Regions from separate parts of the Paenibacillus sp. FSL H7-0703 genome, predicted to be linked through region 2. Evidence: predicted binding sites of a transcription regulator. Region 2 holds the regulator's gene; the other holds the start of a gene.
What was found. The regulator NrdR, encoded in region 2, represses ribonucleotide reductase genes. The targets are predictions, from matches to a motif close to AACACNATATATNGTGTT.
Positions count from the first base shown of each region.

Region 1: the regulator NrdR is predicted to act here: its motif matches at 7,563-7,580, upstream of nrdI (class Ib ribonucleoside-diphosphate reductase assembly flavoprotein NrdI).

Region 1 is NZ_JBBOPF010000001.1:1,276,209-1,292,624, reverse strand. It holds gene MHB46_RS05195 (GrpB family protein) at 1-284, shown strand, start outside; gene MHB46_RS05190 (hypothetical protein) at 309-956, shown strand; gene MHB46_RS05185 (VOC family protein) at 1,054-1,479, shown strand; gene MHB46_RS05180 (MarR family transcriptional regulator) at 1,711-2,184, shown strand; gene MHB46_RS05175 (MFS transporter) at 2,340-3,593, shown strand; gene nrdF (class 1b ribonucleoside-diphosphate reductase subunit beta) at 3,787-4,752, opposite strand; gene nrdE (class 1b ribonucleoside-diphosphate reductase subunit alpha) at 4,969-7,053, opposite strand; gene nrdI (class Ib ribonucleoside-diphosphate reductase assembly flavoprotein NrdI) at 7,040-7,399, opposite strand; gene MHB46_RS05155 (DUF2500 domain-containing protein) at 7,805-8,167, shown strand; gene MHB46_RS05150 (GNAT family N-acetyltransferase) at 8,228-8,788, shown strand; gene MHB46_RS05145 (MFS transporter) at 8,791-10,014, shown strand; gene MHB46_RS05140 (ABC transporter substrate-binding protein) at 10,091-11,782, opposite strand; gene MHB46_RS05135 (LacI family DNA-binding transcriptional regulator) at 12,063-13,130, shown strand; gene MHB46_RS05130 (beta-mannosidase) at 13,336-15,888, shown strand; partial or broken gene MHB46_RS05125 (sugar phosphate isomerase/epimerase) at 16,032-16,388, shown strand.
Region 2 is NZ_JBBOPF010000001.1:1,447,734-1,464,149, forward strand. It holds gene MHB46_RS05965 (alpha/beta hydrolase family protein) at 1-691, shown strand, start outside; tRNA gene MHB46_RS05970 (tRNA-Lys) at 821-893, opposite strand; tRNA gene MHB46_RS05975 (tRNA-Ala) at 906-981, opposite strand; gene nrdR (transcriptional regulator NrdR) at 1,111-1,578, opposite strand; gene MHB46_RS05985 (alpha/beta-type small acid-soluble spore protein) at 1,684-1,908, shown strand; gene MHB46_RS05990 (lytic transglycosylase domain-containing protein) at 2,027-2,590, opposite strand; gene coaE (dephospho-CoA kinase) at 2,587-3,183, opposite strand; gene MHB46_RS06000 (MntP/YtaF family protein) at 3,195-3,986, opposite strand; gene mutM (DNA-formamidopyrimidine glycosylase) at 4,098-4,928, opposite strand; gene polA (DNA polymerase I) at 5,000-7,654, opposite strand; gene phoU (phosphate signaling complex protein PhoU) at 7,832-8,491, opposite strand; gene pstB (phosphate ABC transporter ATP-binding protein PstB) at 8,530-9,288, opposite strand; gene MHB46_RS06025 (methyl-accepting chemotaxis protein) at 9,416-10,540, opposite strand; gene MHB46_RS06030 (response regulator transcription factor) at 10,700-11,431, opposite strand; gene pnpS (two-component system histidine kinase PnpS) at 11,560-13,362, opposite strand; gene MHB46_RS06040 (SDR family oxidoreductase) at 13,482-14,351, opposite strand; gene MHB46_RS06045 (hypothetical protein) at 14,570-14,986, opposite strand; gene mdh (malate dehydrogenase) at 15,292-16,233, opposite strand; gene icd (NADP-dependent isocitrate dehydrogenase) at 16,250-16,416, opposite strand, start outside.

The DNA of each region.
Region 1 (16,416 bases), 170 kb from region 2:
TTCCAGAGAGAGCTTTCTTTCGCCGTGGAGAATGGGGAGCTGGAACTCATCACTTGCATATTTACAAGTATAAAGGTGAGCATTGGGAAAACCATCTATTGTTCAGAGATTACTTAAAAGCGCATCCTGATAGCCTGCGAGCGTATGATACTTTAAAAAAAGATTTGGCGTACCAATTCAAATATGACCGTGCAGCGTATACCGAAGCCAAAGGACCATTCATTCGGCAGGTGGTTGAGCGGGCGAAGCTTGAAAGATATAGGCAGGGACAGATGAATTCTTAGTACGCATGGACACAAGGTGGAGGAATGATGAAGAATATGATGCTTGATGCACAGGTAACGCCGAATGGCTTAAAAGACAGAATGCTGCTGCTGTCAGCGCTGGACATTATATTGTCTCCTGAAGATTGGTTACGCACGTATCGTATGCAGTCTGAATGGTCTGGTGATGTGTGCCTAGGTGAGGTGAACAACGGCGCTGGAGATACGATTCATATGCTATGGACGTGTGGAGGTGTGCTATTGAAGGGTTTTGACCACGAATCCCCTGTAAGTCCTCATGCGAGAGACGAATATGAGGTCTGGCCGGGCATGTACGACGGTGTGCCTGATGATATGATGGAGCTTTTGGAAGATGAAGCACTGGAGAAGGAGGACGTTACCTTTTGTATGTGGAGGGAAGCGGGAGATAAGGAGTGGAGTATGGGCAACACGAACTTTCCTGAGGGATATGACGATGGCTCATCCTTTTTGCTGGGGAAAATTATAGTTACACCGGAGGAATATCAGGATTGGGCTGAAAGTTACTATGAGTTGCCGATTTCTCTAGGAGTGGTAAGCCAGATTTTCAACGGCGTTCCGATCACTGCACAGATGATCTCTGCGCTTCATCCACAGCGTAACGTTACGGAAGCGATAAAGGAGCTAAAGCAGCTTGGCGTTCAAGTGCATTAAAGCTAAGCATACAGATTTGTTTTTCTTGACAAGTTTTGTATATAATACAGGAGAAATGCTGGGTTAATCACCTCGAATTAAAGGAGCTGTGTTGAAGATGTCCAAACGTTTGATTCCTTACATCACGATGGATGGAAATGCAAAAGAAGCAATCGAATTTTATAAAGAGGCATTGGATGCTCAACTGCTTTTTATTCAAACCTTTGGGGAAATGCCGGAAAACCCCGATTTTCCCATTCCCGCAGAGGTCAAGGAACGTGTGGGACACGCTACCCTTAAAGTGGGTGAGACAGAGCTCATGTTTTCTGATACCTTTCCCGGATCACCGTTTAGCAGTGGGAATCAGGTGAGCATCTGTATTACAACCGATAGTGTGGAGCAAGCTCAAAAAATGTTTGATGCTCTACAGCAAGGAGGACAGGTGGGAATGCCTTTGCAGGAAACCCATTTTAGTCCAGCTTATGGGAATGTAACAGACAAGTTTGGTGTCACCTTTCAAATGTTCACAGAGGCTCGGTCTTAAGAAATGGAAAACGGCTCGATTCCGCTACTTTAGCGATCTGGCCGTTTTTTTGCGTGTATGTCCTCGTCTGAAGAATAAATATACATACAGCATGGGGAGTGATATTTTTTTTACCCTGCTTGCCGTTTAGTAGATTAGGTTTATTTACTGAATGCTTAGACGCTTGTTGAAATAGAAACAAAAATATATTATATTATGTTGTTAATGCACCAACGGGTGGGAGGACAGGCCATGAGCAAAGAAGAACAGGTCATAATGGGTTTCAGGGACTTATATAACAAGATGGTTTGGCTTAATAAGGATAAGATGGAAGACAGTCTTAAGGGTTATAAGTCTTCTGAAGTCCATTGCATCGAATACATTGAAAGAAATATAGATTCCAACGTGACAAAACTTGCGGAGTCCCTTTATATGACTAGCGGTGCCATAAGTAAAATAACTAAGAAGCTCATAAAAAAAGGCATTATCGAAAGCTACCAGAAGCCGGATAACAAGAAAGAAATCTATTTTCGGCTTACGGAGCAAGGGAAAGTAATCTATAAAATCCATGAGGACCTGCATAAAGAGTTTCAAGAGCGAGATAAAGCCGTATTTGAGCAGGTAACCGAGGAACAATTTGATAGTATGCTTAACTTCGTGGAAAAGTATAATAGGCATTTGGATGCAGAAATAAAGAAACAGGGTATAGATATTAAGTCGGAATAAATCTAAATAATGAAAATCAAACCACAGGCAGCCGGGCTCTATTGAGAACGGGCTGCCTTTTTTTTGTTATTATTTTGTTGCCGAGGAAGCAAAATTGTGATACGATGTTTTTGCTTCCAAGGAAATAAAAACATAGCTTTTGAGGGGAGAATTTAATGTTCAAATTTAGATCACACAATGAACAGAACACAGAACAAACCGTAGATAAACATGCTTTAATATTCGGTCTTATCTCTGTGTTTCTTTGCGGAATAGGCTTCAGTATCATAGCACCTGTCGTCCCATTCTTAGTACAGCCTTATATAAGCAATCCGGGAAAACAAGCTATCGTTGTTACGCTGCTGACCTCTGTTTATGCATTCTGCGTGTTTTTTGCGGCCCCCATACTTGGAGCTTTGTGCGACAAATATGGCCGTCGTCCATTGCTCTTAGTATGCCTTTTGGGTTCCGCATTCGGGTACTTGGTTTTTGGCATAGGAGGAGCTCTATGGGTACTATTTGCGGGACGCATAATAGAGGGTATAACAGGTGGGAGCATAAGCACGATCTTCGCCTATTTTGCAAACATCATTCCTACAGAACAGAGAACTAAATACTTTGGATGGGTGAGTGCGGTTGTAGGTGCAGGCACTGTCATTGGCCCAACTGTAGGCGGATTACTCGCCAAGTTTGATTATTCTGTACCCATGTATTTTGGAGCAATCATAACTTTAGTGAATGTTATATATGGGTTCTTTTTTATGCCTGAGAGCCTTGACAAGAAACATAGACTGAAAGAAATTACTTTTGTAAGACTTAATCCATTCATACAGCTTGCAAACCTGCTTTCCATGAAAAACTTAAACAGGCTACTTATCTCAGCGTTCTTACTTTGGATACCCAACGGATCTTTACAGGCCGTTTTTTCACAATTTACAATGGATACTTTTAGTTGGAAGCCTACACTAATCGGACTTATGTTCTCAATTATGGGTGTCCAAGACATTATCTCACAAGGTTTCATCATGCCAAAGCTTTTGAGAAAACTTAGTGATAAACAGATAGCCATTCTTGGAATGGTTTCGGAGATTATAGGCTATAGTCTTATTGCAGCATCGGCTTTGTTCTCATTCTATCCTCTTTTTATCGTTGGAATGTTTATATTTGGTTTTGGTGATTCGGTCTTTGGGCCTTCATTCAATGGGATGCTCTCCAAGTCTGTTGATTCTAGTGAACAAGGAAGGATTCAAGGAGGTAGTCAATCTATTCAGGCTTTAGCAAGAATGATGGGGCCTATCATTGGAGGTCAAATCTATGTATCACTTGGTCATGCCGCACCCGCTTTTATGGGTATAATCCTTATAGCAGCGGCAATACCAGTTTTATATAAGCGAACGCAAGTAAATGAGGATTTTGCAAAAATCCCATAAGCGACTTCCAATGAACAAGATATAGATCGAAATGGTTTAGTTCGTCTATATCTTGCACTTCGGAGCGACTGGAATCGAATTTTGCAAAATCCTAAAATATGTAAACTATCTACTTTGTTTACAGTCTGAGCCATCCGCATGCGGACGGCTCTTCATAGTATCACCTTGCTAAATTAATTTCACGTATTTGTACTTAGACGCCAAAATTAAAATCATCATCTGTCAGCGGCTCTACATTCATCGCCCGCACATAGCCGTTTCCTTTTTTAGAAAAGAAATCATGCTGCTTAGTGTGAGTGCTGATGCCGTTGAATACAATGGGATTAACTTCCTCTTCTTCAAACAGTGGATCAAAGCCCAAGTTCATCATGGCCTTGTTGGCGTTGTAGCGCAAAAAGACTTTCACATCGTCTACGAGTCCAATAGGAGTGTAAATTTGCTCGGTGTATTGTTCCTCGTTATTATGCAAGTAGCGCAACAAGCCTACCAGCGTCTGGTAAAGATCACGTTGTTCTTCCTCATCCAATTCTGCATAAATCTCTTGTGCCAGTACACCTACGTACACACCGTGAATACTTTCGTCCCGTAGGATCAAATCGATAATTTCTCCACTGCATGTTAACTTGCCCTGGCCCGCCAGATAAAGAGGGTAGAAGAAGCCGCTATAAAATAAATAGCTTTCTAACAGCACCGACGCTGCCATCGCGAGATACAGGTCTTTCGGTGTGTGGATATTCATATAATACTGACGAATGGTTTCTGCCTTGGTTTGGAGATGGGGATTTTCTTCCACCCAGCGGAATACACCGTCAATTTCTTCCGTGGAAGCTAGCGTTGTAAAGATGCTACTGTACGACTTGGCATGAATTTGTTCCATCATCGCCATAAAGCTTAGTACGGCTTTGCGCTGTAGTCCGTCCACATGCTCCATAATTTGCGGCATACCCACGCCGCCTTGAATGGTATCCAGTAGCGTCAAGCCGCCCAGCACCTTCATGTAGGCTTCTTTTTCGATATCACTGAGGGTTACCCAGGACATTTTATCGTCAGACAACGGGATTTCATCATCCGTCCAAAATTGCATAATGTTCTGGTTCCAGAACATCAGTGTGAAATCATCGTCCGAGCGATTCCAGTTTACAGCTTGTATACCTGTCATTGTTAGCATTCTCCCTTCAGCTTGCGAGATTCCCTGAAAACACACATTGAAATAGTGCAGGCGAATCATCGTATGCTTGACATACGGAAGCTGTATCCGCGAGGGTCTGTCCAGTCCCGTAAAGGTCTGAACCACACGCTGGATACAGCTTCTAATGCAAAGCATCTATATCTATTCAAAATCTAATTTTTATACTACAGCTTGTTACCTTATACTTTAGATGGAGCAGGTGAGGCACTCTTCCACAGACAGCTTTTTGGTGCGTGTGTAGTATAACGATTTAAGTCCTTTGTGTGCAGCGTACAGATAGCAACGTGCTAACTGACGCGTAGTCACGTCACTGTTCACATGAAGCACGGTCGAAATCCCTTGGTCCACGTGCGGCTGGATTTCTGCAATCAGATCAAGCACTTTGAACTGGTCCATTTGATAAGCAGATTTATAGAAGAACACGTTATCCTTTTGTAAATAAGGCATTGGATAGTAGGTCGTCGAATTGGCATAGGTACGGGTTTCAATCTGCTCAACAATCGGCATGACGCTGGATGTTGCATTTTGAATGTACGAAATGCTAGCAGTCGGCGCAATCGCCATACGATAGGCGTGGTACAGACCATTTTTCATCACATCTGCTTTTAATTTGTCCCAGTCCGCTGAAGTCGGAACATAGATGTCTTTGAACAACTCTTGTACACGTGCAGTTGTTGGACGATAATCTGTGTTCAGGTATCGGTCAAAATATACGCCTGTCGCATAATCCGATTCCTCAAATCCATAAAAGCTTTGTCCAGCTGCTTTAGCGATTTCCATACTTTTTTCAATGGAATGATAGTTCATCGTCATGAAGAAGGTACGGACAAAGTCCTTCGCTTCATTGCTTTCATACGCAATTTTGTTCTTGGCAAGATAGCCGTGCAGATTCATAACACCCAGTCCGACGGAGTGCATTTCACGGTTTGCTTTCGCAACACCCGGTGCATTAGCTACTTGGGTCATATCGCTGACCGAGGTGAGAGCAATCATACCCTCGTGAACGGATTCGCGGATTTTGCCATGTTCCATCACATTTACAATGTTCAGAGAAGCTAGATTACAGCTCACGTCCCGGCGGATGGTATCCTGTTGGCCGTAATCTGTAATTTCGGAAGTTTCCTGCAACTGGAAGATTTCCGTGCATAGGTTCGACATCTTGACTTGACCCACGTTTTTAAGAGCATGTGCCTGGTTCGCGTTACTTTTGTTCATGATATATGGATAACCAGACTCCAACTGAATCATGGCAATTTTCGTCAGCATGTCACGTGCGCTCATCGCTATTTTTTTCTTCACCCGATCGTCAGCGAGCAACGTATCGTACATTTCATCCAAATCCATGTCGTCCAGATGCGTTCCATAGGCTTTGAACACACTGTAAGGAGCAAATACATGCAGCGGTTCATTATCTTGAGCCAGCTTGTAAAAGCGGTTTGGCACCAGTAATCCAATAGAAAGTGTCTTGAGACGTACTCTTTCGTCAGCATTGATTTTTTTGCTATCCAGGAACTCAAGCACGTCCCATCCGAAAATGTTGTAATAGGCTGCCCCAGAGCCTTTACGTTGCCCCATTTGATCCGCATAGGAGAAACCGTCTTCCATCAGCTTCAGCACAGGCATAATGCCTTTTGCTGCGCCTTCTACGCCTTTAATCGCTTCGCCGCGTGCCCGCAGTTTCGACAGGTTGACCGCAACACCGCCCCCGATTTTGGACAACTGCATGCAGGTGTTCAGCACATAGTTAATTGAGTTCAGGGAGTCGTCCATTTCGAGCAGGAAGCAGGATACCAATTCCCCACGGCGGCTTTTGCCTGCATTCAGGAAGGTTGGTGTTGCTGGCTGAAGGCGTTGCTCCATCATCGAGCGGGACAACAGGCGTGCCTTATCGGCGTTACCGCGTCCTAAATGCAGCGCGACAGCAGCAACCCGGTCAGGGTAATGTTCCAGATAGACTTTCCGGTCGTTACTCTTCATTGCATAGTCGGTGTAAAACTTGGATGCTGCCATATAGGAAGGAAATTTAAAATTATAGCTATGAGTGATATGGAAAATATCATTAATTTCGTCAGCCGTGTAGCTGTTATAGAAATTTTCGTAATAATCATTCTCAATCATATACAGCACTTGAGCGGCTGTGTCAGCAAACTTCAAACTCCGTTCCTGAACTTCCTTCATAAACTCTGCTACAGCCTCTTGGTCTTTTTCCAATTGGAAAAAGCCGTCTGTATCGCGTTTCATCAACATGTTGTTCAATTCAATATGCCGCAACTCGGCTCACCTCCTGTTTAAAACGCTCTACATCTCCGAACGTTCCAGATAATTCAAATTTACTAATCACGGGGACATTATAATGATCGGCAATCAAATCCGCACTTTTGGCAAATTTCTCACCCCAGTTACGGTTGCCGCTTGCAGCTACACCAACAAGGTTTTGAGCATTCTTTTTTAAAAAGGAAGACACCCTCTCAGGTATCTGCCCAAACCCAGTTGTATATGTAATAAGTACGTAAGGTTCTTCTATAGTCATTTGCTCCTCGATCTGAACCGCTGGAAGCTTGAGCTTGTTTATAAATCTTTTTACATTGCCGGTCTTCGAATCATATGCAATCAGCATGGTATGCAACCTCCTTAAACAATTAACGAAAAAAGAAAACGCATTGCCTAGGATCTATTATAGATGGAATCCCTTGCTGGCTGCGCCATTTAAGATTTTGACTCTATATTTACATGTATTTTCATACCTGTATCTTCAAGATATCGGGCATAAATACGTTTTTTACACTATATTTAGAGTACATTCTCTATTTTATATCTATATATAGTTTTGTCAATCGGTCTAGAAGGGATCAGAGGACCCAGATCGGGTATAAGTCCAAGCGGGGTGCGGAAAAGAGCGAAAGAACTTTTTTTTCGTAAGTATGTTAAAAAAGTATTGGAGTTTTTGAGGGTGAAGATGTACGATTTGTCAATGGGCAATAGAATGGAAAATTTACATTTTACTGTAGAAAGGATGAAGCAAATGGGAAGTGATTTTATGGAATTTCAATCCTTTAATACAATCTTTTTTATAGTATTTGGACTTATTGTTTTTGTAATCATTATGGGAATTGTCAAAACGATAGGAGCGGGCCTGTCCAATCAAGCAGCCGAACGGGTAAAACGTTCATGTAAGGTTGTGGATAAACGGACGAGAGTGCGCGGGGGATCAGGCGATTTTTCAGCTTCGACATATTATTATATCACCTTTGAGTTTGACGGGGGTGAGCATATGGAGCTGGAGGTGAAGGATACGGATTTTGGTATGATTGTGATCGGAGATCGTGGGGAGCTTCATTATAAAGGTACACGTTTTCTGGAGTTTGTAAGAGTAATGGAAGCATAAAGGTTGACCGGAAAACTAGAGTACTACCCGAACAAAATACATACTGAGAGGAAAATGACGATGCCACATATCATTGGAAAACGAATTGTATTGAGAGAATACCGTCAAGAAGATATACCGAATATCCGAAAATGGGTCAATGACCCGGAAATCACACACGGGTTAAGCGACGTGTTTGTCTATCCGCATTCACAGACTAATAGTGAGTCTTTTGTACAAATGATGATTGACGGCAACTCCGAGATCAAAGGTTTTGTCATTGCGCATAAAGACACACTGGACTATATCGGACAACTGGATTTATTTAAAATCAACTGGGTGAATCGGCACGCTACCCTTGGTATTGTGATCGGGCGTGACGGTGACCTGGGCAAAGGTTATGGACGGGAAGCGATCCGACTGTTACAAAAATTTGCATTTCATTCACTGAACCTGCATCGGCTGGAGCTGGAGGTCTATGCGTTCAATGAACGTGCACACCGTTGCTATTTGGCATGCGGCTTCAAGGAGGAAGGACGGCTGCGGGAGAAGCTATTCAGGGAAGGGCAATACTATGACATTATTCAGATGGGGATTTTGCGAAGTGAATATGAGGCTGCAAAGCAAGCGACGGAATCCTGAGAGTGCAATCTCATAAGCTATTTTACTCCGTCAGCTTTCTTCAATTTTTTATGAGTGAAATCACTGGGACTACGCTCATCCTTTTTCTATTAGCTAAAGGACTTTCTTTGCAGAGTGCAAACTTCTTACTAGTTGTATTCTTTGTAAGTATTTTTTTGTTTGAGATACCCACAGGGGCGATTGCAGATAAGTATGGAAGAAAAATTTCTGTTATTTTGGGACTTTGTTGTTTTCTAGTCTATAGTGTGTTGTTCGTTTGGACAGATCATATCGGGGTGCTTGTGTTTGCGCAAGTTTTTGGGGGTCTGGCTATATGTTTACAGTCAGGTTCGTTGGAATCATGGGTTGTGGAAAATAGTGATAAGCCCATGGAAGTTCTTTTTACAACCTCTAACAGTATACAGTACATTTCGGGATTTATTTGTGGTCTGTTGGGGGCCTTTCTCGCAACCTATAACTATTCACTTCCATGGGCGGTCAGTATTTTATCTATTATTGTATGCATTTTTCTATGCTCCTTTTATATGGATGAGGAGAATGTTGCTCATCGAAAGACGTCTACTACTCGCATTAAAACGATTATCGGAGAAAGTGTGCGTATTGGTTTTGAAAATAAGTCTATCTGGATTGTGTTTATGATTGGTTTATTTATCAGCTTTTCGAACTCAGCGGGGAATACATTTCAACAGCCACGTCTGGTTGGCCTTTCCGAACAAGGAATTTGGATTATGGGGTTTATCAAGGCAGGCTATTCACTATGTATGACTTTGGGAAGTTATCTAGTTCGAAAGCTAGGCGCCAGATACAGTGATGTACATATACTCATGTATGCTTGCGGGATGATTGGGATATGGCTCATTTTAGCCGGTGTGTTCAACACATTTTATCCTGTATTGCTTACCTTTTTAATCTATGAGATTGGGCGCGGGATGTACCCGGTTGCCAAACAAATTTTTCTCAACAAAAGAATCACGAATGAGTATCGTTCCACATTACTATCTCTGGATTCTGCGATTTCACAATTAGGCATGTGCGTAGGTTTAATCGTGACAGGGATCATCAGTCGTAATTTTACGGATTTGTCTTCCGATCAAACACCTATTCAAATATCTTGGGTGATGTGTGGCGGGATTGCGTTGATTCCAATCATTTTATTGTTTTACGTCCATCGTGTTTCAGGAAAAAGTAATTATTGGAAAGAAAAAGAAACCAAACAAAATATTTAATGTAAAAGTTAATGTAGAAGGGCTGAACAGCATGGTCTGTCAGCCCTATAATATTTCATTAAAAAGCAAGCAAACCTTATTTTTCACCGTACCACAGTTTCAGCCGATTTTGGATTAGGCCAGTATAGATTTCTTCAGCCTTTGGAACACCTGCCTGGTCCAGCTCTTGGAGCATGCGGTCATACACAGCGTCGAACTGATCTGGCTTGGCGAGTACAGCCTCAGGAATCCGTTTGCGTACAATGTCCTGCGACTTTTGATAAATAACATTGTAATTCGTATCGGTCGGAACAGGCATGTTGTAGGCAGCACCCCACTCTTTTACCGGAAAATCCTTTTCGTTCGGAAACAGGTCTTTCCACGTCTGGGCTTTGTATGCCTGAAGGGACTCTTTTTCGGCTTGACTATAATTTTCGGTAATCATCTCCGGATAATTGGTTGTGTAATAGTTGCCAGAAGGGTCCTTCACGCTATCGCCATAATGTGGCCCCCATATCCAGTACAAACCGATTCCTGACTCTCTGCTAAAAGAAGCGTTATCAGTGTTTTTACGTTGTTGCACATCCGCCGGAATGACTCGTTTGCCGTTCTCTACGTTGTAATGCTGGCCTTCAATTCCCCAATTGCGTAAAATTTGTCCTTCGTCGGAGGCCAGAAAATCCAGAAACTTGATAGCTCGCACCGGATTTTCGCATGAGGTTGTAATTCCGATCCCGGATGCAGTATCGAAGCCGATAGGCTGAAGGGAATGGTCCTCGTATTTCTCATTTAAAGTGACTGGAAAATGGGCGTAAGTGAATTCATCCTTACCGGCTGCCTTGAGCGCATTTTCGGCATCTTGATAGTTCCATTCCTGATCAATGAGTCCGATGACACGGCCTGCGGCGATTTTGGACTTGTACTGATCACTTTTTTGTACAAAAGTATCCTTATCCAACAGTCCTTCATTGTACATATGGTTCAACCAACGGAAATATTCGCGTTCTTCTGGGCGCTTGTAGTGAAGAATGGCTTTGTGTGTTTTAGGATCAATATAATATTCGCCATCGTCGGGTCCACCTGTAGCAGTAACAGCCGGGTTTGTCACTGTAATTTGAATTTTCCAGTCTTCGGCATCAAGTGATAGGGGGATGGTAGGCTGGCCATTGGTGGTAGGGTATTTGGCGACATAATCTTTAAGTGCTTTTTCAAAATCTTGAACGGTGCGGATTTTAGGGTATCCAAGCTTCTTAAGTGCCTGATGCTGGATTTCGAAGCCAGCTTGTGCATCAAACGCGATGTGATCCACACCCAAATTGGTCGGGATCGTGTAAATGGCTGGATCTTCACTACTATATTTAATACGATTAAAATAGTCTCCATACACTTTCTTAATGTTAGGGCCGTATTTATCAATGAGATCTGTTAAGTCAATGAGTGCTCCGGCATCGACCAACTTGCCAATGTCTGATTTGGGGTACACGAGATCTGGATACTCTCCGCTCGCTGCCATTAAAGCAAACTTTTCCTCGCCTCGACCATTGACAGCATGTTCGGCATTTAGCGTAACGCCCGTTTTCTTGATAATTTCCTGCCCGACAGCATCCTTCATGTTGTTCCAGTTAGAGCTGGAATCACCGCCAAAGAAAGTAAGTGTAATGGGACTGGTGTCATTAGGATCTTCCTTTTCTGCCTTACCGTCTGTTCCATTCGCGCAGCCCGTTGTAACGAGCAGCAGCAAAGACAGGAGTAGAATGGAGCTCTGTCGTACCAACCTGTTCTTGAACATTTGCAAATCCCCCTTAATAAGTATGATTTACACAATGTAAGTGCTTTCAATAGTAAATTGTAGGAAATAAAGAACCTCACGTCAAGTAATTTATAATTGCTTGTTATGCGGTTTGTTTTTTTATTAAGCAAACATATTTTGGTGGAGGGTGTGGATTTGTACAAATCTATCATTTGATGATCTAAAACAAAGTATGCTACGATGGTACCAGTTTATAGGTACACCCGTGTATTAGAAAGGTTACGATAGAAAAAGACTCCGAATAGGGTTGGGTGAGAAGATGCGTGGAAAAGTAACGTTGCAAGAAATTGCGGATGCGGCGGGCGTTTCAAAGTTCGCTGTTTCGCGTGCACTATCAGGCAAACCCGGTGTAAGTGAAGAGACAAGGGCGGTTCTGGTCAAGCTTGCCGCCCAGATGGGCTATTTTCGCAGTCACCCCAAAATGACAGGGGTAGAGCCTCGGGACACAGATACCAGAGAATGGTCAGGTACCGTGCTAGTGTTATTTCCGAATATTAGGTATCAGAACAGGGAATCTAGATACTGGGGGCCAGTATTTGAAGGGATTTCTGAGCGTCTGAACCGTAAGGGTATGGATATGATCACGTTAACGGAGCCCTCGACTGAAGATATGTTTTCTTTACTGAACCCGGAGGCGATTAAAGGGATTATCACAGTGGGGACGATTTCAACTTCGTTGTTGCTGAACATTTATCGGATGGGTATTCCGGTCGTCATGGTAGATCATTGGGATTCTGCATTTTTAAGTGATACGGTGTTTACAGATAATCGCACATGCATGAGTGAATTAATGAAGGACTTGCTGTGCAGGGGCTATACCCGCTTTCAGTTTGTGGGTCATATTGATGACGCTCACAGTTTCTACGAACGCTGGGAAGCATGTCGTTCCACACTGGAAATGAGCGGAGTAGAATTGCGGCAGATTAAAGCTCTTCTTCACAGGGGAGCGCAAGCGCTTGCTGAGGAAATGGAAAAGTTGTCCGAGGACGAACTGCCTGAGGTTTTTGTATGTGCTAATGATGTGACTGCTGGGCAAGTCGTGGATGTGCTGAAAGAAAAGGGGATTGACGTTCCGAGGCGTTGCGGAGTGACCGGGTTTGACGATACGAATGAACAAATGCCGATTTATGCCACGGTGAGAGTGGATAAGGAATTGCTGGGAATGCGTGCAGTGGACCAGTTGTTATGGCGCATAACGAACCCGAACTCGCCTGTCGAGAAAAAGTTGCTACATGCTGAGCTATTCGTACGGGAAGTTCATGCACCCCGGATCAGTCGGGAAAATGATGACCGTGAGCGTCCCATCAGCACAATCACATATAGTTAATGTCCAGATACGTGTTATGACACCATACACCGTGAAGACGAAGGAGGTCGCTTTTAGCCTGTTTAGGGGCAGAGGGCGACTTTTATTTTGTATTTTTCCATTTGTTCTAAAAAACAATTGACTATTTTGTTAGCTTAATGTTATTTTTGTTATGTTACTGACGAATCCAGATGTTCCCAATCATGCTTATAGGAGGCTTGTGACGATGGTTAATGTGATAGGGTTGGATGGCTGGAGGTTTAGGGAAGCGCAAAGTGATGAGTGGCTCAGCGCGAAAGTGCCGGGTTGTGTGCATACTGATCTTTTACGACATGGCAAAATTCCTGATCCGTTTATCGGTATGAACGAGATGGAGGTACAGTGGATTGATAAGCAGGATTGGATATATGAAGCCCATTTTGAGATAAATGAAGATCAGCTTCAATGTCAATGTGTAGAGTTGGTGTTGGAAGGTCTGGACACATACGCGGATGTAAAAGTGAATGGCCAATATGTCTTGTCAGCCAATAATATGTTTCGGGTATGGAGACAGGATGTGAAGGCAATTGTTCAGCAAGGGGAAAATCGGCTGGAAATCAGTTTTCGTTCTCCGATTGCTGAAGATGTACCCAAGCTGGAAAGCTTAGGTTATGGACTCCCTGCACCCAATGATCAGTCCGAGATCGGTGGTTTGTCCGACAAAAAGGTAAGCGTTTTCGCACGTAAGGCTCCCTACCACTATGGTTGGGACTGGGGACCGAGGCTGGTGACGAGCGGTATCTGGAGGGAGGTCCGGATCGAGGCGTGGTCCGGTCTGATCGTGAGAGACTTGTTTATTCGACAGGACGAGGTGAATTCGGTAGGGGCTAAACTCATGGCAGTGGTAGAGATCGAAAATGCAGATGAGATTAGAGATGCCGAGTTGCGTATTTCCGCTGACGGGAAGGTGTGGTCCAAGCCGGTACGGCTGCTGAAGGGGAAGCAGACGGTCGAGCTGGAGCTGGAGATGAAGAAGCCGAAGCTGTGGTGGTGCCGTGGACTGGGGGAGCCGCATTTATATACGTTTGTGGCCGAATTGGTGGAGCAAGGACAAGGAGCTGTAATCGCGGAAAAATCAGTAAAAACGGGACTGCGTTCCATCCGTCTTGTACGTGAACGGGATGCAGCAGGAGAGAGCTTTTATTTTGAGCTGAACGGAATTCCTGTGTTTGCAAAAGGGGCTAACCATATTCCGAATGACAGCTTTGTCACTGAAGTTACGATGGAACGATATCGGTATGAAATTGCCAGTGCAGCCGCCTCGAATATGAATATGCTGCGGGTGTGGGGTGGCGGTATTTATGAACAAGACATATTTTATGAGCTTTGTGATGAATACGGTTTGCTCGTGTGGCAAGATTTTATGTTCGCCTGCAGTATGTACCCGGGGGATGAGGATTTTATGGACAATGTGGCACAGGAAGCCGAGGATAATATTAAGCGGCTGCGTCATCATCCCTGCATTGCCTTATGGTGCGGCAACAATGAGATCGATTCTGCATGGGCGCATTATGAAGAGAATGGAGGCTGGGGCTGGAAAAAGGACTACACACCTGAGCAACGGGAACGCCTATGGAATGATTATGAAACACTCTTTCATCGGATTCTACCGGAGGCGGTACACACCTGGTCTGCGCAGACAGCCTATTGGCCCTCCTCCCCGCTGATTGACCTGACGCGAGATCGGAACCAGCATGCCCATCGGTCTTCAACTGCAGGTGATATTCATTATTGGGGTGTATGGCACGCGTCTGAGCCGTTTGAGAATTATCATGTACATGTGGGTCGTTTTATGAGTGAATATGGTTTTCAGTCCTTTCCTGAATACAAGTCTGTTCGTACTTATGCGGAAGAGAAGGATTTGGAGCTGGAATCTGAGGTGATGCTGGCACATCAGAAGAACGATGCGGGCAATCGTCTGATTAAAGAATATATGGAGCGATACATGCGAGAGCCAAAGGATTTTACATGTTTTCTTCCCATGAGCCAAATTTTACAGGCAGAAGCAATGAAAGCAGCTATAGAGGCGCATCGTCGTCACAAGCCCTATTGCATGGGAACATTATACTGGCAAATGAATGACTGCTGGCCCGTTGCCTCCTGGTCGAGTATGGACTATTTTGGTCGTTGGAAGGCGCTCCAATATACGGCTAAGCGCAGCTTTGCTGATGTGCTGTTGAGTGCAACAGATACAGAACAGGGGAATAAGGCCCTGCATCTGGTCAACGATACACTAGAGCCGATATCAGGTACGCTGCGGCTGACTCTTTTGCATATCCGTAGCAGCCAGGCAGTTCATGAAGAGAACGTTAAGGTAAAGCAACCAGCAGGCGGTGCAGGAATTGTACATATACTGCCTATCGACAAATGGCTGAGTGGCCTGAACCGTGCGGAGCATATGCTGGTCGCGTGTCTGACTCAGAATGGTGAACAGGTCGCCTCTGGTGAAATTTATTTTGCAGACACGAAAGAGATGGATTTACCGCAGGCAAAAATTGAAGTGACAGAGATTCAGGGAAGTGGGGGCAGCAGATTCATGCTGTGTTCGGATGTACTTGCTAGACACGTGTGGCTATCGGCAGAGCTGGAAGGCATTTTCAGCGACAACCATCTGGATCTGGCTCCCGGTATTCCAAAAACAGTGGAATTTTTGGCTTTGCACAACGGTTCATCAGCATTTGTGGCAGCTGCGCCGGGTACATTGGCAGTACATTCATTAGTCAATTGGATACAAGGTTAGACAACAGTAAAAGCTTATCCGTCTTTAAGTAGATGATGGATAGGCTTTTTTTGTAATATAAATTTATTTTTTGTGATATGTGGAGCGCTTTCATAATGTTAATATACATAACAAAAGAAGGCTTGGGAGTTAAGTGGTAACAGATCATTTGTAAGAAATCTGTCTATTTAGCAACTAACTGTTGGAATATAAAAAAGCATACGGTTGGTCGAGAACTTGTAAAGGAAATCCGTCAGTTGGGCTTTAGCAGGGTGGAGCTGAACTATAACATTACCCGGGAAATGCTAACGACGATTGAGCCTATGATTGAGCGGGGAGAAATCGGCATATCGAGTGTGCATAATACATTTCCTCATACACCAGATCCGGATTACGGCACGAATTCCGTTCTGCTCGGGTTTGACGTTGAAACCAAGCGACAACGTGCGATAGAGCTGCTGGTGCAATCTGTGGAATATGCGCATCATTATGGAGCAAAAGCGGTAATTGTGCATCCCGGACGCCGGATGGCGAATGGACGGGATTAGT
Region 2 (16,416 bases):
TGGCAATTGGCTGGATCAAAGCATGGAGGACCGCGCACAGGAGATCCGATATGCAATAGACTGGGCGAGAACCTTGCCGATGATTGATACGCAAAAAATCGGCCTATGGGAAGCCAGTCAAGCAGGATGGGTCATTCCGAAGATCGTTAAAGAGGAACATGATATTGCATTCAGCATCCTTGTATCGCCTGCCGTGAACTGGATTTCCCAAGGACAATTTAATACCAGAAAAGAAATGGAGCAAGAAGGAGCTACTCCTCAAGAAATTCAAAAGACATTGAACTACGATCAAGAGATTCTACAGTTACTGAAAAAACATGCTTCTTATGAAGAATACCTAAGCATAGCCGATCCTGAGGATATGATCTCCAAAGAAAGATGGAGCTTTATAGGCAAAAATTTTCGGTCTGATTCCACCGAAGAATTAAGTCACTTCCATTCTCCTGTACTCTTGGTTCTGGCTGGCAAAGATATTAATGTTGATGTACAGGATACCGAGCGAGTCTACCGCCAGAAAATACCCGCAGAGCTACTGTCCGTGATTCATTTACCTGAAGCCGACCATTCCATGATGGATGAAAAAATCGCGCGTTCAAAATCTCTAACTTTTTTAACAGCCGTATTCGCCCCAAGAAAATTGGTGAATGACGAGTATCTCAAAATCCTTGCCGATTATGTCAATCAGCACTAAACAAGGATGTTCTTTTTTTCCATACTTCTTTTGAATATGCTAATGAAAACCCCTTAACTGTTCTCGGTTAGACTGGGAATAGATCTATAAACAACAAAAAACGGCATCTCTGCCGTTTTTTCTAAAGAATGGACTCTCAGGGACTCGAACCCTGGACCAATTGATTAAGAGTCAACTGCTCTACCAACTGAGCTAAGAGTCCATAATAAAAGTTTGGTGGAGCCTAGGGGGATCGAACCCCTGACCTCATCGCTGCCAGCGATGCGCTCTCCCAGCTGAGCTAAGGCCCCATCGTAAGTAAGTTAATCAACGTTTCAAGCGACTTCTATATCATATAAAATTTTCATTCCTGTGTCAATACTTTTATAAAAAAATATAATCATCTTCCCACTTTGTCCCAAGAAAGATACAGTCAGCGATCAGTCGCTGGCTGTATCTTTAGATAATAGTGTTTTCAGTTCCTTCATAAACATATTGATGTCTTTAAACTGACGATAGACGGACGCAAAACGTACGTAGGCGACTTCATCCACTGGGTAAAGCTGTTCCATGACCAGCTCACCGATCTGCTGGCTATCCACTTCTGTGGCTGCTGTGTTGCGGATAGCGTTCTCTACCTGGGATACGATCATATCCAGTTGCTCGATGGATACTGGGCGCTTCTCGCAGGCCCGAATGAGACCGCGCAGCATTTTATCACGACTAAACTCTTCACGGCTGCCGTCTTTTTTGATGACCATGAGCGGGGTTTCCTCCACCATTTCAAAGGTGGTAAAACGCCTGGCACACTGTTCACATTCACGGCGGCGACGGATGGACTTATTATCATTCGCAGGTCGCGAATCCAACACTTTCGTGCCATTGTAGGCACAATACGGACACTTCATAATCTCACCACTTTCTTTTTCCAATAAATTCCCGAAGATTTTTAGTAATAATTTTGTCGAAACGGATCATAATATGTTTACCACATCGCGAGGAGGTGAACAACAATGGCACAAGGAAACAATGGCAACTCCAACAATCTGGTAGTCAGCAGATCCTCCGGCGCTCTGGAGCAAATGAAATATGAAATCGCTCAAGAGCTGGGTATCAGCATTCCTCAAGATGGATACCAAGGTAACATGACTTCCTATGAGAACGGTTCGATCGGGGGCTACATCACAAAACGCCTCGTAACGATCGCCGAACAACAATTGGCAGGTCAATACCAATAATCGCGGTAATAATGCAGAAATAACAAGATAAAGTGTATGGATGGGCTGCTTAAAACAGCCTGTCCTGCGCTTTTTTCATTTTAAAGCGAAAAGGCTCATCATGTCATTAACTTGCCATTTAAAAATCATTATAAATTTTCGTGTATTGCCTGTAGTAATAAATGACCCGCTGTACATAATGTCGTGTCTCACCAAAAGGGATTTGCTTAATGGACTCTTCTTTTCCATCCCACACTCCCTTGTCCAGCCACTCCTGAACTTTACCCGGCCCTGCATTGTAAGCAGCTACGATTGCTACGGGATTATCCTGAAACTTCATGGATAGGTTATGCAAATACCAGGTTCCCAGCTCAATATTGGTGCCAGGCTCGTGCTTGACACTGTCCAGCGGAACCTTTTGAATCTGGGCGCTGTCCATAATCCAATTTGCCGTATTCGGCATAATCTGCATCAGACCCAGTGCACCCTTATGCGACTGCTTGCTGGTTTTAAAATTGGTTTCTACACGGATAATAGACGCCACCAAAAATGGGTCCACTTCATACGTTTGTGAATACTGCCGAATCTCATCCTTATATTGAATTGGATAGAACCAGGACATCCAATTTGAATTAAGGAACAGAATCAGGACAAACCCGACAAACAAAGTGAGCAGGACTCTTTTCTTTCGCAAAATATTCATGCAAGTCCCTTCCGCTGCCAAAATTGATCAATTTGTCGTTTCGTCTCAGTCTGTGTTCCGCTATTATCGATAACGATATCGGCCAAGCTTTTCTTTTGTTCAATATCCATTTGTGCGGACAGCCTAAGTCCAGCTTGCTCCTCCGTCAGACCGTCTCTGAGCATCAGACGCTGGAGCTGAATATCACGTGGTACGTACACAACCATAATTTCCTCGTACAAGCTCTCCAGCCCGGACTCGTACAGTAACGGGATATCTGCCAAAACAAGCTTGTCCGGCTGTTCCCGTTCATATGCTTCCATGCGCATACGCATTTCCTCACGAATAGCAGGATGTGTAATATCGTTAAGTGCCTGCCGCTGGGCAGGGTCTCCGAATACAATCTCACCCAGTTTTTTGCGGTGCAGGGTTCCGTCATTGTTCACTATAGCTTGTCCAAAATGCTGTATGACCGCCGCCAGCACCGGATGCCCCGGAAGCATGACTTCCCGGGCAATGGCATCTGCGTCGATCAGCAGCGCACCTTTGGCGACCAAAAGAGCCGACACGGTGCTTTTTCCGGTAGCAATACCTCCGGTTAATCCGATATTCATGCTCTTTCACCTCATAACAGCTTCAATATGCCCATCATAATCAGTAATAATGCCGGCAATACACCCAGCGCCTTCATAAATCGAAATGCTGATAGAAAGAAGCCTGCCTTCATCCCTGCAATCAAAAATGTTCCACTGAATAACGTAATAGCCAGCGCAGTAGACAGTGGCTGAAAACCAAGCATAGCTGCCCCGAGTCCCGCTCCGAACGCATCGACCGATAATGCAATGCCCAGCCAAACCGCTTCGGTAGCAGATATACTGCCGGAACGGTCCATATCCGCAGCAGACGGACTTCGAAGAATCCGAATAACAAGTCCCCATTTGCGGAACTCCAGAGAAAATAGCGTTCGCTCCTGCTGCTCCACAGAAGCTTCTGCCGACAGATCTTTTCTTGAGCTAAGGAAAGACTCTGTATCATCACCCTCTATACACTTCTTCTCTCCAAGAACAGATCTGCTCACTGGATCAGTCTGTTCTGTAAGAAGCAGCCGCCGAGAGGCTTCCGCTGAATCCTCTGGCGAATCCTCTTTGCGGTGCAGAGCTTGAATCAAAGAGTAACAGCCGATACAGATCAGGATGACAGCGCCGAAAACGGTCGTATATACAGGAGACAGAACATGAGATAGTAATGCGCCCAATTGCATGGATATGCCGATCACCAAACCTGAACATATGGAGATGATAGCAATCGACAACAGTGGAATTTTCATTTTGCGCAGTCCATATGTAACACCGACTCCGAAACTATCCAAACTTAGCGCAAATGCCAGTAACAGCAGGGCTCCCCAATGATTAGCCACTCCAATTCCCTCCCATTGCGAAGGCAAGGCCTTATAACAACCGAAACCCTCCGCAGTATTGGTACTTGGAACAATATATGAGAGGGATGGGCTTGGGGTGACTGTGCCTGTTTAGCGCAAAGGCTGGCAGACCGGACAATGATGTGTGCCACGTCCGGCTACGACAGATTTTTCGATCAATGTGCCACAGTTAACGCAAGGCTTCGCGTTACGTCCATAGATTTGCAATTGATGCTGGAAGTCGCCCGTTTTACCCTGTCCATTAACGAACGATTTAATGGACGAGCCTCCAACCTGAATCGACGCACCCAGCGTGGAGACAATAGCTTCATGCAAGACATGAAATTGGCTATCCGTTAGGCTTTTGGCTGGCTGTGCTGGATGAATCCCCGCCTTAAACAACGATTCATCTACATAAATATTCCCGATGCCCACCACATATGACTGGTTTAGCAGCGCTGCCTTGATCGAAGTCGAACGAGTTCCAACAGCAGCACGCAGCATTTCCGGTGTAAAGGCCTCGTCCATCGGCTCCAAACCAAGCTTGTTCAGCGGTTTTTCCAGCAAATCCTGTCCTGCCGGAAATAAGTGCATCGTGCCAAACTGGCGCACATCCTGATAACGCAGCTCCGTACCATCTTTAAAATGAAAGATGACATGGGTATGCTTTTCCACAGGATCATGTTGCGAATATAATCCATATCGCCCTTCCATTCGAAGATGGGAAACCAGCACTAGCCCATCCAGCAAAATCCGCAGAAACTTTCCGCGTCTCTCCACCCCTGTAATCCGGTGATCGGCCAATTCCATCGCAAAAGCGTGGATATCATCGGGCCGTTGAATGATCCGCGGCAAATTAACGGTGACATGATCTATATGTTTATCAACGATAAGCTCGTTTAGCGTTCGTTTAATTGTTTCTACTTCCGGTAATTCCGGCATGATGTCTTCACCTCACCCTATATTATAACGGAAGCAGCGTCAAATTGGGACTATCTACTCATTGAAATATCTTACTTGGCCTCATACCAATTGCTGCCATAGCTTACTTCGGCTTTGAGCGGCACAGCCAGCTTTAATGCAGCTTCCATGGTAGCCGGGACAAGCTCTTTCATCGTTTCCATTTCCTCAGGCGGAACCTCGAACACAAGCTCATCATGTACTTGGAGCAGCATTCTGCTGCGAAGTTTACGTTCACGTAAGGCCTCATCCATCTGTACCATCGCCAACTTGATAATATCGGCTGCGGTACCTTGAATCGGCGTATTCATCGCTGTACGCTCAGCGAATGAACGCAGGTTGAAATTGCTGGCGTTAATCTCCGGCAAATAGCGTCTGCGTTCCAACAGCGTTTTTACGTATCCGTCCCGCTTCGCATCCTTCACAATATCATCCATGTAACGGCGAACGCCTTGGAACACATCAAAATACTGGTCGATAAAACGAGCCGCTTCCTTCCGCGTAATATTCAAATTTTGTGACAGACCATAATCACTGATCCCATAGACAATCCCAAAGTTGACTGCCTTCGCAGAACGCCGCATATTGGAGTCCACATCTTCCGCTGCTACCCCAAACACATCGGATGCGGTCTTGGTATGGATGTCCATATCGTGGACAAAGGCCTCCTTCAAACGTTCATCATCCGAAATATCAGCCAGCACCCGCAGCTCGATCTGTGAGTAGTCTGCCGCCAAAATAGACCAGCCCGGTTCGGACGGAACAAATACTTTGCGGATTTTGCGCCCCTCTTCGAGACGAATCGGAATGTTTTGCAAATTGGGAAATTGACTACTCAAGCGTCCAGTTGCTGCAACCGTCTGCCGGAAATACGTATGCACCTTACCCGTTTTCTCCGAAATTTCTTTCAGCAATCCTTCGACATACGTCGATTGGAGTTTGGCAATGGTGCGGTACTGCAAAATATTTTGCACAATATCATGATAGGGAGCCAGCTTTTCCAATACCTCCGCATCAGTCGAGTAACCCGTTTTCGTCTTTTTAATGACAGGTAAACCCAGTTTATCAAACAAAATCTCACCCAACTGCTTGGGCGAATTCAGATTGAACTCTACACCGGCAATGCTGTAGATTTCACCCACCAACGTTGCAATCTGAGCTTCAAATTCTTTCCCCAAAGCGCGCAGTTCTTCTACGTTCACCAAAATGCCCTGCTTCTCCATATCCGCCAAAATGCGGGACAACGGCATCTCCAGCTCATGAAACAGCTTGTGCATTTCCGTTTTTTCCAGCTCCGCCTGCTGTACAGGCACCAAAGCTTCAATCACCGCTGCCTTACGCGCCACATGATCGGACAGTACATCCACGTCAGGGACTTTATATTTAGCTCCTTTACCGAACACTTCTTCGTCTGGACGGATCGAAGACAAACCATATTTGGCTGCCAATCCGCTCAATGTCTGGTTTGCATCGGTCGGGTCCAGCAAGTATCCCGCCAGTTGCACATCAAACTCGGCCCCTGCAAACTCAATTCCATGCCAGTGTAAAGCCAAATCCGTACGATGCAGATCATGACCACGTTTTTTGCGTCCAGGGTCAGCAAGCCATTCGCGAATAGGTGTAGCTGCATCACTTTGCAATACATCCAGTGTCATAAAAAACTGCTGCCCCGTTGCGGCAAATATCAGACCTACGATGTCAGCATGATGCGGATTATCACCATGCGTCTCAACATGCAGCACATCCACATGATCCAACACTTCTACCAATTCGCTAATCCGCTGCTCATCCAGCACTGTTACGTCAGCCGCGGCTTCCTCTACGTCTACCCCAGTACTGCCAACCTCACCTGAAAAGGATAAACGCTCCAGCAAGGACTTGAACTCCAGCTTCGCCAGAGCTGGCCCGGCCGTTTCTGCTTGCAGCCCGCCAAAGGCCACATCTTCCAGTTGCTTGTCCAACGTTACATCCCGATAAATGGTCGCCAAATCTTTGCTCATTCGCGCATCGTCAGCATGTGTCTCAACGCGTTCTTTCATTTTGCCCTTCAGCTCATTCGTGTGCGCCAGCACCTCTTCGACTGAACCGTATTGATGCAGCAGCTTGAGCGCTGTTTTTTCACCTACGCCTGGAATTCCAGGAATATTGTCCGACGTATCGCCCATCAGACCCTTAAGGTCAATAATTTGCAGCGGCTTCAGGCCATATCGTTCCTGAATTTGCTCAGGTCCATACGTCTCCACCTCAGTAACCCCTTTGCGGGTCAAGCCGACTGTGACATGATCTGAAGCCAATTGAAGCATATCCTTGTCCCCGGTCACGACCAGCACATTGAAACCGGCTTCGTCCGCTGTCTTGGAGAGGGTGCCTATAATATCGTCCGCCTCATAGCCATCCAGTTCAAACTGAGCAATGCCGAAAGCGGTCAATAGCTCTTTCAGCAACGGAAATTGCTGGGACAGCTCTGGCGGTGTTTTCTCCCGTCCACCTTTGTAATCCTCGTATCCTTTATGGCGAAACGTTATTTTACCAGCATCGAAGGCAACCAGAATATGTGTTGGTTTGTGCTCCTCCAAGAGCCGCAATAACATCGTCGTAAATCCATACACCGCGTTCGTCTGCTGCCCACTCGAATTTGTTAACGGTGGCATAGCAAAAAACGCCCGGTAAATGATACTGTTGCCATCTATAAGCATGAGTTTATCCATTTAGCACCTCGCAAGTTCATCAATGCATTCGTAACGTTCTTACGTTTTACGCATTCCTCTTCCTATCTTAACATACAAGACTCCTTTTTCAGAAAAAAACGGCTGCTTCCTAACCAAATTTGCCTTTTGCTCAAAGACAAGTCTGGGTCAGAAACAACCGCTATATACCTGAAAGCTCTACTGGTTCAAATCTGGTCTCTCCCCTGTCACGAGATATACAGTGCTTTCGCCGATATTCGTAGCATGGTCACCAATTCGTTCAATGTATCGTCCTACAAGCAGTTGCAGCATGGCTTGTGAAGCCTCTGCCGGCTTTTCTACCATAAAGGCGTACAGATCGCTGATCATGTGGCTATACATGGAATCTACTCGATCATCCTCTTTGGCCATTTTATAGGCCAGATCTGTATTTTCATCCAAATAGGATTTGATCGCATCATCTATCATTTCTTTAACAATGGAAGCCATGTGCGGAATATCCACCAGCGGCTTAATGATCTGCTGCCCTTCCAAGCGAAGTGTCACCTTGGCAATATCAAGCGCCAAATCGCCCATTCGTTCCAGATCACTGGAAATTTTAAATGCAACAATGATCCGGCGCAAATCCTTCGCTACCGGCTGCTGGGTAATAATGAGCTTGGAGCCCATATCGAGAATATTCTCTTCCAGCGTATTAAGGGATGCATCATTTTTGACCACCTGCTGAGCCAATTCTGTATTTTTGGTCTGCAAACATTCAATGGCCTGATCGAGCGCCTTCGAAACGTGTGCCCCCATTTCGCGCAGTACGGCTCTCAGTTCATCTAACCCTTCATCAAAACCTTTTCTACGTATCATTTCGAAGTCACCCCTTCTGGCATATTCATCTGTAGGCTTTAGCCAAATCGCCCTGAAATATAATCTTCCGTACGCGAATCTTGCGGCGTGGAAAACATCGTCTCTGTATCCGCCGCTTCCACCACAACACCATTCAAAAAGAACGCAGTTCGACCGGACACACGCGCTGCCTGATGCATGTTATGCGTCACCATGACAATGGTATACGTGTCTCGCAATTCCTGAACCAGTTCTTCAATTTTCATCGTGGAGATCGGATCCAGCGCAGATGTCGCCTCGTCCATAAGCAAAATATCTGGCTGTACAGCAAGCGCCCGGGCAATGCACAACCGTTGCTGTTGTCCACCGGATAAACTCAGAGCAGAACGCTTCAGAAAATCCTTAACCTCTTCCCAGAGTGCCGCCTGCCGCAGGCTTTGCTCAACCAATTCGTCCAACTTGTCCTTTTGCCGAATTCCATGCAGACGCGGGCCGTAGGCCACGTTATCATAAATCGATTTGGGAAATGGGTTAGGCTGTTGAAAAACCATTCCCACCTGCTTACGCAGAGTTTCTACTTCCATAGTATCGCCGTATATATCCTGACCTGCGATACTCACAGTGCCTTCAATACGCGTTCCCGGTATCATGTCATTCATCCGGTTCAGCGTACGCAGCAGGGTTGATTTGCCGCAGCCGGACGGGCCGATGAAGGCAGTTACTGTTTTTTCAGGAATATCGAGGTTTATATGTTTCAGCGCGTGAAATTTCTCATAATATAAATTCAGCTTATCAATCCGGATTACGGAATCATTCATGGATTTATGATCTCCTTCGTGTTGCAGTTATGATCCTCAAGCATTGCACCTGATTTGCACAATATGAAGATTATATAAGCTGTGTGTAAATTTAGTGTGGTGGATTTGTTAACGGTATGTAAAATGATCAAGAACTTAGCATGAGCTCAAGCTCCTGCGCAATTTCGGCTGCATTCAAAGCCGCTTCCTCTGCGGAACGGGACACTTCGCTGTTTTTGGCTTCAATTTCATCGACAGCCTGCAATAGTTTGGCAAAAGTTTGTGTTCCAGCAGAAATATATTGAGAGCCTGTATGAATCTGCTGCATACTTGTATCCGTCAGTTCAGCAGTGTCACGCAGCATCTGCTCGATATGGGTGAGTAAGCCTGTAATCTGCGTGGAAAAAGCTTTCGTCTGGAGTGACATATTCCGCACCTCCTGAGACACAATCTGGAAGCCTCGTCCGTGTTCGCCAGCATGCGCCGCCTCAATGGACGCATTGATCGCCAGCAGTCCGCTGTGATCTGCCAATGCACGAATGGATGAGGCCATGCCCGCAATGTCATTCAACGATTGGGTCAACGCCGACATCTGCTCATGCTGGCGCTTCATTTGCTCCGTGACCGCACGATAGGAGAGCAAAACATCCTCCAGTTCTACTTTGCCACGGCGGGATAATTCACTCATTGAGCGGGTTAGCCGCACACTGTCATCGGCCTCTTTAGCTGCATCCAGCACAGTCAGCTGTATACGCTGGACTCCGTCATAGCTATGCCGAATCACATCGCCCCGCTCTTCGTCCGCTTCTCTTTGCATTCGCTGCACGACGGACAGGATATCACGAATCGTGAGTACGCCGAGTAATCGTGTGCCTTCCTTAATCAACACACAATCGTAAAAACGCTGTTCTTCACGCAACATCGCCAATTCCACAATGTCCGATGCCCGGCTTTTTAAATCCACAATTAATGTATCGGGGTCGGCAAATATGGCCGCAGGCTTGTCATAGAACAACGCCGCAGCAAATCTGCCCGTAAAATGGCGATTGTACGCATCTCTCATAATAATGCCCAGTGGAAGATCATTTTTATCCACAACAATAACACAAGGTATATCTTCCTGTGTTTTCATAAGTGCTAACAGTTCTTTACAAGACATGTCCGTACCAATGATCGGAACCTCCCGGCATGGCACATAGGTAGTAATCGGCTTGTATGCTTCACGTTCAATCACGGCAGTGGAACTCGGCTGGGTCTTTGGTTCCGTTATCATCGTTCTGAAGTCCCCTTTTTTTAACTACTTGGAGTGACGGGAACATCATATCGGTCATTTGTTGATTCTAGCGATCAGTTTTGTTAATGAAATGTAAAATCACGAAATGGACACAAAAGTCGCCGGACACTGCCATAGATAAAGAAAAACGCTCCTCATTTATAATAAATGAGAAGCGCTTCTTTTTTTATTTACAACCAGCTTGTACCCCACTCCACGGATCGAATCAATATGAACCGAGTCGGGATCTAGCTCCAGCTTTTTACGTAAGGAACTGACGTGCACATCCACGGTTCGTTGACCGCCAATGTAGTCAAAACCCCAAACAGCATTCATCAGATCATCCCGAGTCAATACCACACCCGGCTTGCGGGACAAATAAAGAAGTACCTCAAATTCCTTTGGTCTGAGGCTGATGGACTGACCTCCAAGAATGACTTCATATTTTTCAGGGTAAATTTCCAGCTCACCCAATTGAATTTTGGAGCTATCTTTCTGATCAGACAGCACTCCTTCATCCCCGCCGGAAGTTCTTCGCAGCACAGCCGTTACACGGGCCAACAGCTCAGAAACGCCAAAAGGCTTCGTGATGTAATCATCTGCACCCGACTTCAGCCCTTGGACAACCTCGGCCTCGCCGTTTTTGGCCGTTAAAATAATGATAGGCGTTGTCAGCCCCTGATGGCGAAGTCTGCTCAAAATGTCCAGACCGTTCATTCCCGGCAGCATCAAATCCAGCAGGATCAAATCGTAGGACTCTCTGGAGGCTTTTTCAAACCCTGCACTGCCATGATCCTCCGTGTCCACTTCGAAGCCTTCTTGTATCAAATTGTAGGATAGCAATCTGGCAAGCGTTGGTTCATCCTCAATAACCAGCAAGCGTTGTCCCATAAATAACTTCATCTCCTGTTTACCTGTTAAAGGCGCATTGGTCAAAATCCTGAAACCTTTTCCATACTCATGCGACACCCGTTTATTTTATCACGGCATTGTTAACAGAATGTAAAAAAGGTTATAGTTCATTCTTCCTGTTGCAATAGCGGTAATTCAACTGTAAATGTGGTACCCAATCCAAGCTCACTTTCCACCGAAAGGGTGCCATGATGCAAATCGACCAAGTGTTTGACGATCGACAATCCCAGTCCCGTTCCGCCAGAGTTGCGCGAGCGTCCTTTGTCCACCCGATAAAAGCGTTCAAAGATACGTGGCAGGTCCTTCTTTGGAATTCCAATACCTGTATCACTGACTGTAAATACGACCTTTTCCGTGTCATTCTCCCGCTGGATCGTTAAAACCTTAATCTTTACCTTGCCACCATCAAGTGTATAGTTGATACCATTAGACAAAAGGTTCAGGAAAATCTGCTGAAGCTTATCTTCATCTGCCTCCATAAACAGCTCATCCGGGATATCCATATGCAGCGTAATTCTTTTTTTGGCAGCTACATTGTTCAGTTTTTCCAGCAATGATTCTATGAATGACGAAACGTGCACTGGTGAGCAATCCAGCGGAGAACGCTTGGATTCAATTTTGGATAGCTCCAAAATGTCACCGATCAGCCGATTCAATCGTTCGCTTTCATCATATATAATTTGCAAAAATGAACGGGCCGTCTCCTCATCTTTAACCCCGCCACCGAGTAACGTCTCGGCAAAACCCTTGACTGCTGCAATTGGTGTTTTCAGCTCATGAGAAACGTTTGCCACAAATTCGCTCCGCATATTTTCCAACCGTCGAATAGCCGTAATATCCTGTAAAAGGAACAGCATCCCTCGGTATCCGCCTTCATCCTCATACATCGGAACACCATCCAGCAACACGAGTCTTTCTTCGGGATTGTACAAATGAACCTCACCATGCAGCCTTTCTCGGCTTTGTATGCTGCCCTCAATTAGCTTTGTGAGCTCATAGTGCTTCTTCAGCTCATGATACGGCTTGTCCGTCACCCGTTTGCCTACGACACCGAGCATTCGCTCGGACTCACGGTTTACAAGCGCAATACACTCACTTGCATCAATCATTAGAATCCCGCCTGTCATATTACTCATAACGCTCTGGAGGAGATCCTCATTGTCACGTATCGTCTTCATTTGGTTTTGGAGACTGTCAGCCATACGATTAATGGCTTCACCCAATTGCCCTACCTCATCCCGGCGCTGTACACCAACTCTTGCGTCATAATCCAGTCCTGATATGCGGTTGGCTACCCCTGTAATATGCTCAATAGGCGAGGTCAGACTGCGGGCAATACGATAGCTCACCAATCCAGCAGCAAGAAATAGCAACACGAGTCCAATCCCGATGGCCGTCCAGCCGCGGCGTACTCCCTCCTCCACCGCTTTCAGACTCATGGACAAACGGATATATCCGTCAAAGCCCTTGTCCGATATAACAGGCTCTGCAACGTATAGCATGTTCCGCTGCAAGGTTTCGCTGTAACGAATCGTGCGTCCGATTCTCTCTGTGGAGGCTTGCTGAATTTCTTCACGAGATGCGTGGTTTTCCATCTTACGCGGATCGCTTAACGAATCGCCAACCACCGTCCCGTCCTTGCGAATGAAGGTCACCCGCGATTCCGTCAGACGGGCAATTTCCTTCGCCTTTTGAGAATAATAAGAGACATAATCCGTACTGGACAGGGCATCTGCATTAACAAAAGGGAATGTAGCGCGAAGCAGGTCGATCTCCCGTCCCATGTTCTCCTCTAGCACCTTCATATTCGAATTTTTAAAAATTTGTCCCATCGTGATTCCAGCAGCAAGGACAGATACGCCAATCAAAATCAGCATGATCAAGGTAAGCCTGAAACGAAACGATTTCATAAAATATGCCCATCCTTTATGTAAGTTAAGTCTCATTCTACAGGCTACCTTCATTATGTTCCACTGTGAAAAGAAAAAAGGCCAGGGCATAACACGGCCCCAGCCTTTCCTTTGTCCTCTTATCCGTTTATAACTTCACCGCCATTGATATGAATAACCTGCCCGCTTACATATGAAGAATCATCAGAAGCAAGGTACACATAGGCTGGCGCCAATTCTTCCGGCTGACCCGGACGCTTCATTGGCTGTGCTCCTCCAAACTCGCTGACCGTCTTGGCATCAAATGTAGACGGGATTAACGGCGTCCAGATTGGCCCTGGTGCTACAGCGTTCACCCGAATACCTTGATCCGCCAAATTGAGTGAAAGGGAACGAGTAAAGGATGTGATTGCCCCTTTGGTCGATGAATAATCAATGAGTGTCTTGTTCCCAGCATACGCGGTAATCGATGTAGTGTTGACGATTGTGCTCCCTTTCTTCAAATGAGGCAATGCTGCTTGCGTCAGGAAGAACATACCGAAAATATTCGTACGGAAAGTGCGCTCCAACTGTTCTTTGGTGATATCCTCCAGCTTTTGTTGTGGATGCTGCTCTGCCGCATTGTTCACGACAATGTCGAGCTTGCCCAACTCGTTAACCGTCTGTTCAACCGCTTTTTTGGCAAATTGGTCATCTCCGATATCGCCAGGAATCAACACGCATTTGCGTCCCTCCTGCTCTACCTGACGTTTTGTTTCTTCCGCATCCTTATGCTCATTCAAGTAGATGATAGCTACGTCCGCACCTTCTTTGGCATACGTGACAGCTACAGCCCGTCCAATTCCACTGTCCCCACCAGTAATAAGTGCAACTTTACCTGTTAGCTTACCAGCGGCTTTATAAGTTGGTTTTTCAAACTGAGGTGCAGGCGACATTTTGGACTCAATCCCCGGTTGCTGGTCCTGATGCTGTGGGGGCAAAGTTTGCTGAGGTTGATTACTTTTAGGCATTGTACATTCTCCCTTCAAAATCAGATATTTTTTTAGGATGCAACATTTGCATCCACTCTACTCCTGATTTACCACACAAAGTTATTCGTTAAACGAAAAAAGAAAAATGTAGTTATTTGAGCGCACAAAAAAACGGCCTATGCTTATTCAGCACAGACCGTTTTTTTTCAATTTAGCATTTGTCATCATTCGATTATAGCCACTCGCCAAATGCTTCATTAAATAATATCGCTATATATCATTAAAAACGTAATCAGGATCAAGAAGACGGCAAGCAGCGTACTGAACATTCGCATTTTGCCAGCGTATTGCGTAATAGGCTGTTGGCTACGAATCGCTTCCAGCGACAGCCGTAACGGCTTACCCATGGCCCCAGCGATACCAGAAATGGCGAGAAACAACAGCAAAACGACCACGATCCAAGCTACGGAATATGGCCCCCAGGCAAAAATCATATAGATACCGCTAACAAGCACAAGGATCAGAGCAAATTGAGCCAAACGGTTCAATAGCTGAACAGCCGATATCGTTCCCTCCTGCACGCTAGGAGCCAATTTGTCGATTTTGCCCACAACGAAGGGGAGCAATAAATAAAAACCCATCGCCAGTGATCCAATAATGTGAATAAAAGACATTTTTCACAACCTCCATTTCTTTGTTTTCTTACAAACTCTTTTTCCATAGAACGATCATATTCCAACGAATGACTACCATCTTTTCAGTGTTTTGGGACATGCTTTTCTATGTCAGGATTTTTGCAAAATCCTCATGTAACTATCAATGCATATGAACTCTATTATACCGGGGAAGTGGTCCAAAGCAAAGGAATAAGGAAGAAAACGAATAGATTACTTAAAAGTAAAGAGGTGTCCGGCGGCCATAACTATGGCTTGGGACACCTCTTCAAGTAAAAGTATACCGTTTTAGTAGAAAATTGAATCTATACGGTAACTATTTTAATCACACTGCGGACCGATTGGGCGGATTGATCGAGCGCTGCTTTTTCTTCGGCTGTCAATTCCAACTCGAACACTTTTTCGATACCATTACCGCCAAGAAGTGTCGGTACGCCAAGGAACAAATCCTGATAGCCGTACTCTCCCTCCAGATAGGCAATGACCGGGATAATCCGTTTTTTATCTTTTACAATCGCTTCTGTCATCTGTGCAAGCGAAGCTGCCGGTGCATAATATGCGCTACCATTACCCAACAGGTTGACGATCTCACCGCCACCACCGCGTGTCCGTTGTACGATTGCTTCGATACGTTCCTGCGAAATCAGGGTATCGATAGGTATACCTCCAACGCTGGAATAGCGTACCAGGGGCACCATATCATCACCGTGACCACCCATAACAAAGCCGCGTACGTCTTCGACGGAAACGTTCAGTTCTTGTGCAATAAAGGTACAATATCGCGCTGTATCCAGCACACCTGATTGGCCAATAACCCGATTTTTCGGGAATCCAAGCGTTTGATAAGCAGTATAGGTCATAGCATCTACCGGATTACTCAGAATAATGACGATAGAATCCGGCGCATACTTCTTCACGTTCTCACAAACGGATTTTACAATTCCTGCGTTCGTATTTACCAAATCATCACGGCTCATACCCGGCTTGCGTGCAATCCCGGCTGTAATAATGACGATATCCGAGTTAGCTGCATCCTCGTAACTGGAAGTGCCCGTGATCTGGCTGTCAAATCCCTGTACCGGACCGGCCTCCAAAATATCAAGCGCCTTGCCTTTGGTCGGATTCTCTAGTTGCGGAATATCGATCAGTACGATATCACCTAGCTCCTTTTGAGCCAGCAGCAATGCGGTAGTGGCACCGGTAAAACCGGCGCCAACAATGGATATTTTTTTACGTTGAATGGACAAGTGGTATTCCCCTTCCTTACAGGTTACTAATAATGGTATCTGCGAACTCGGAGCATTTCACTTGTGTAGCACCATCCATCAGACGAGCAAAGTCATAAGTTACAATCTTCTTATTAATGGACGTCTCCAGCCCTTTGTAAATCAGGTCAGCCGCTTCTTTCCAACCCAAGTGTTCAAGCAACA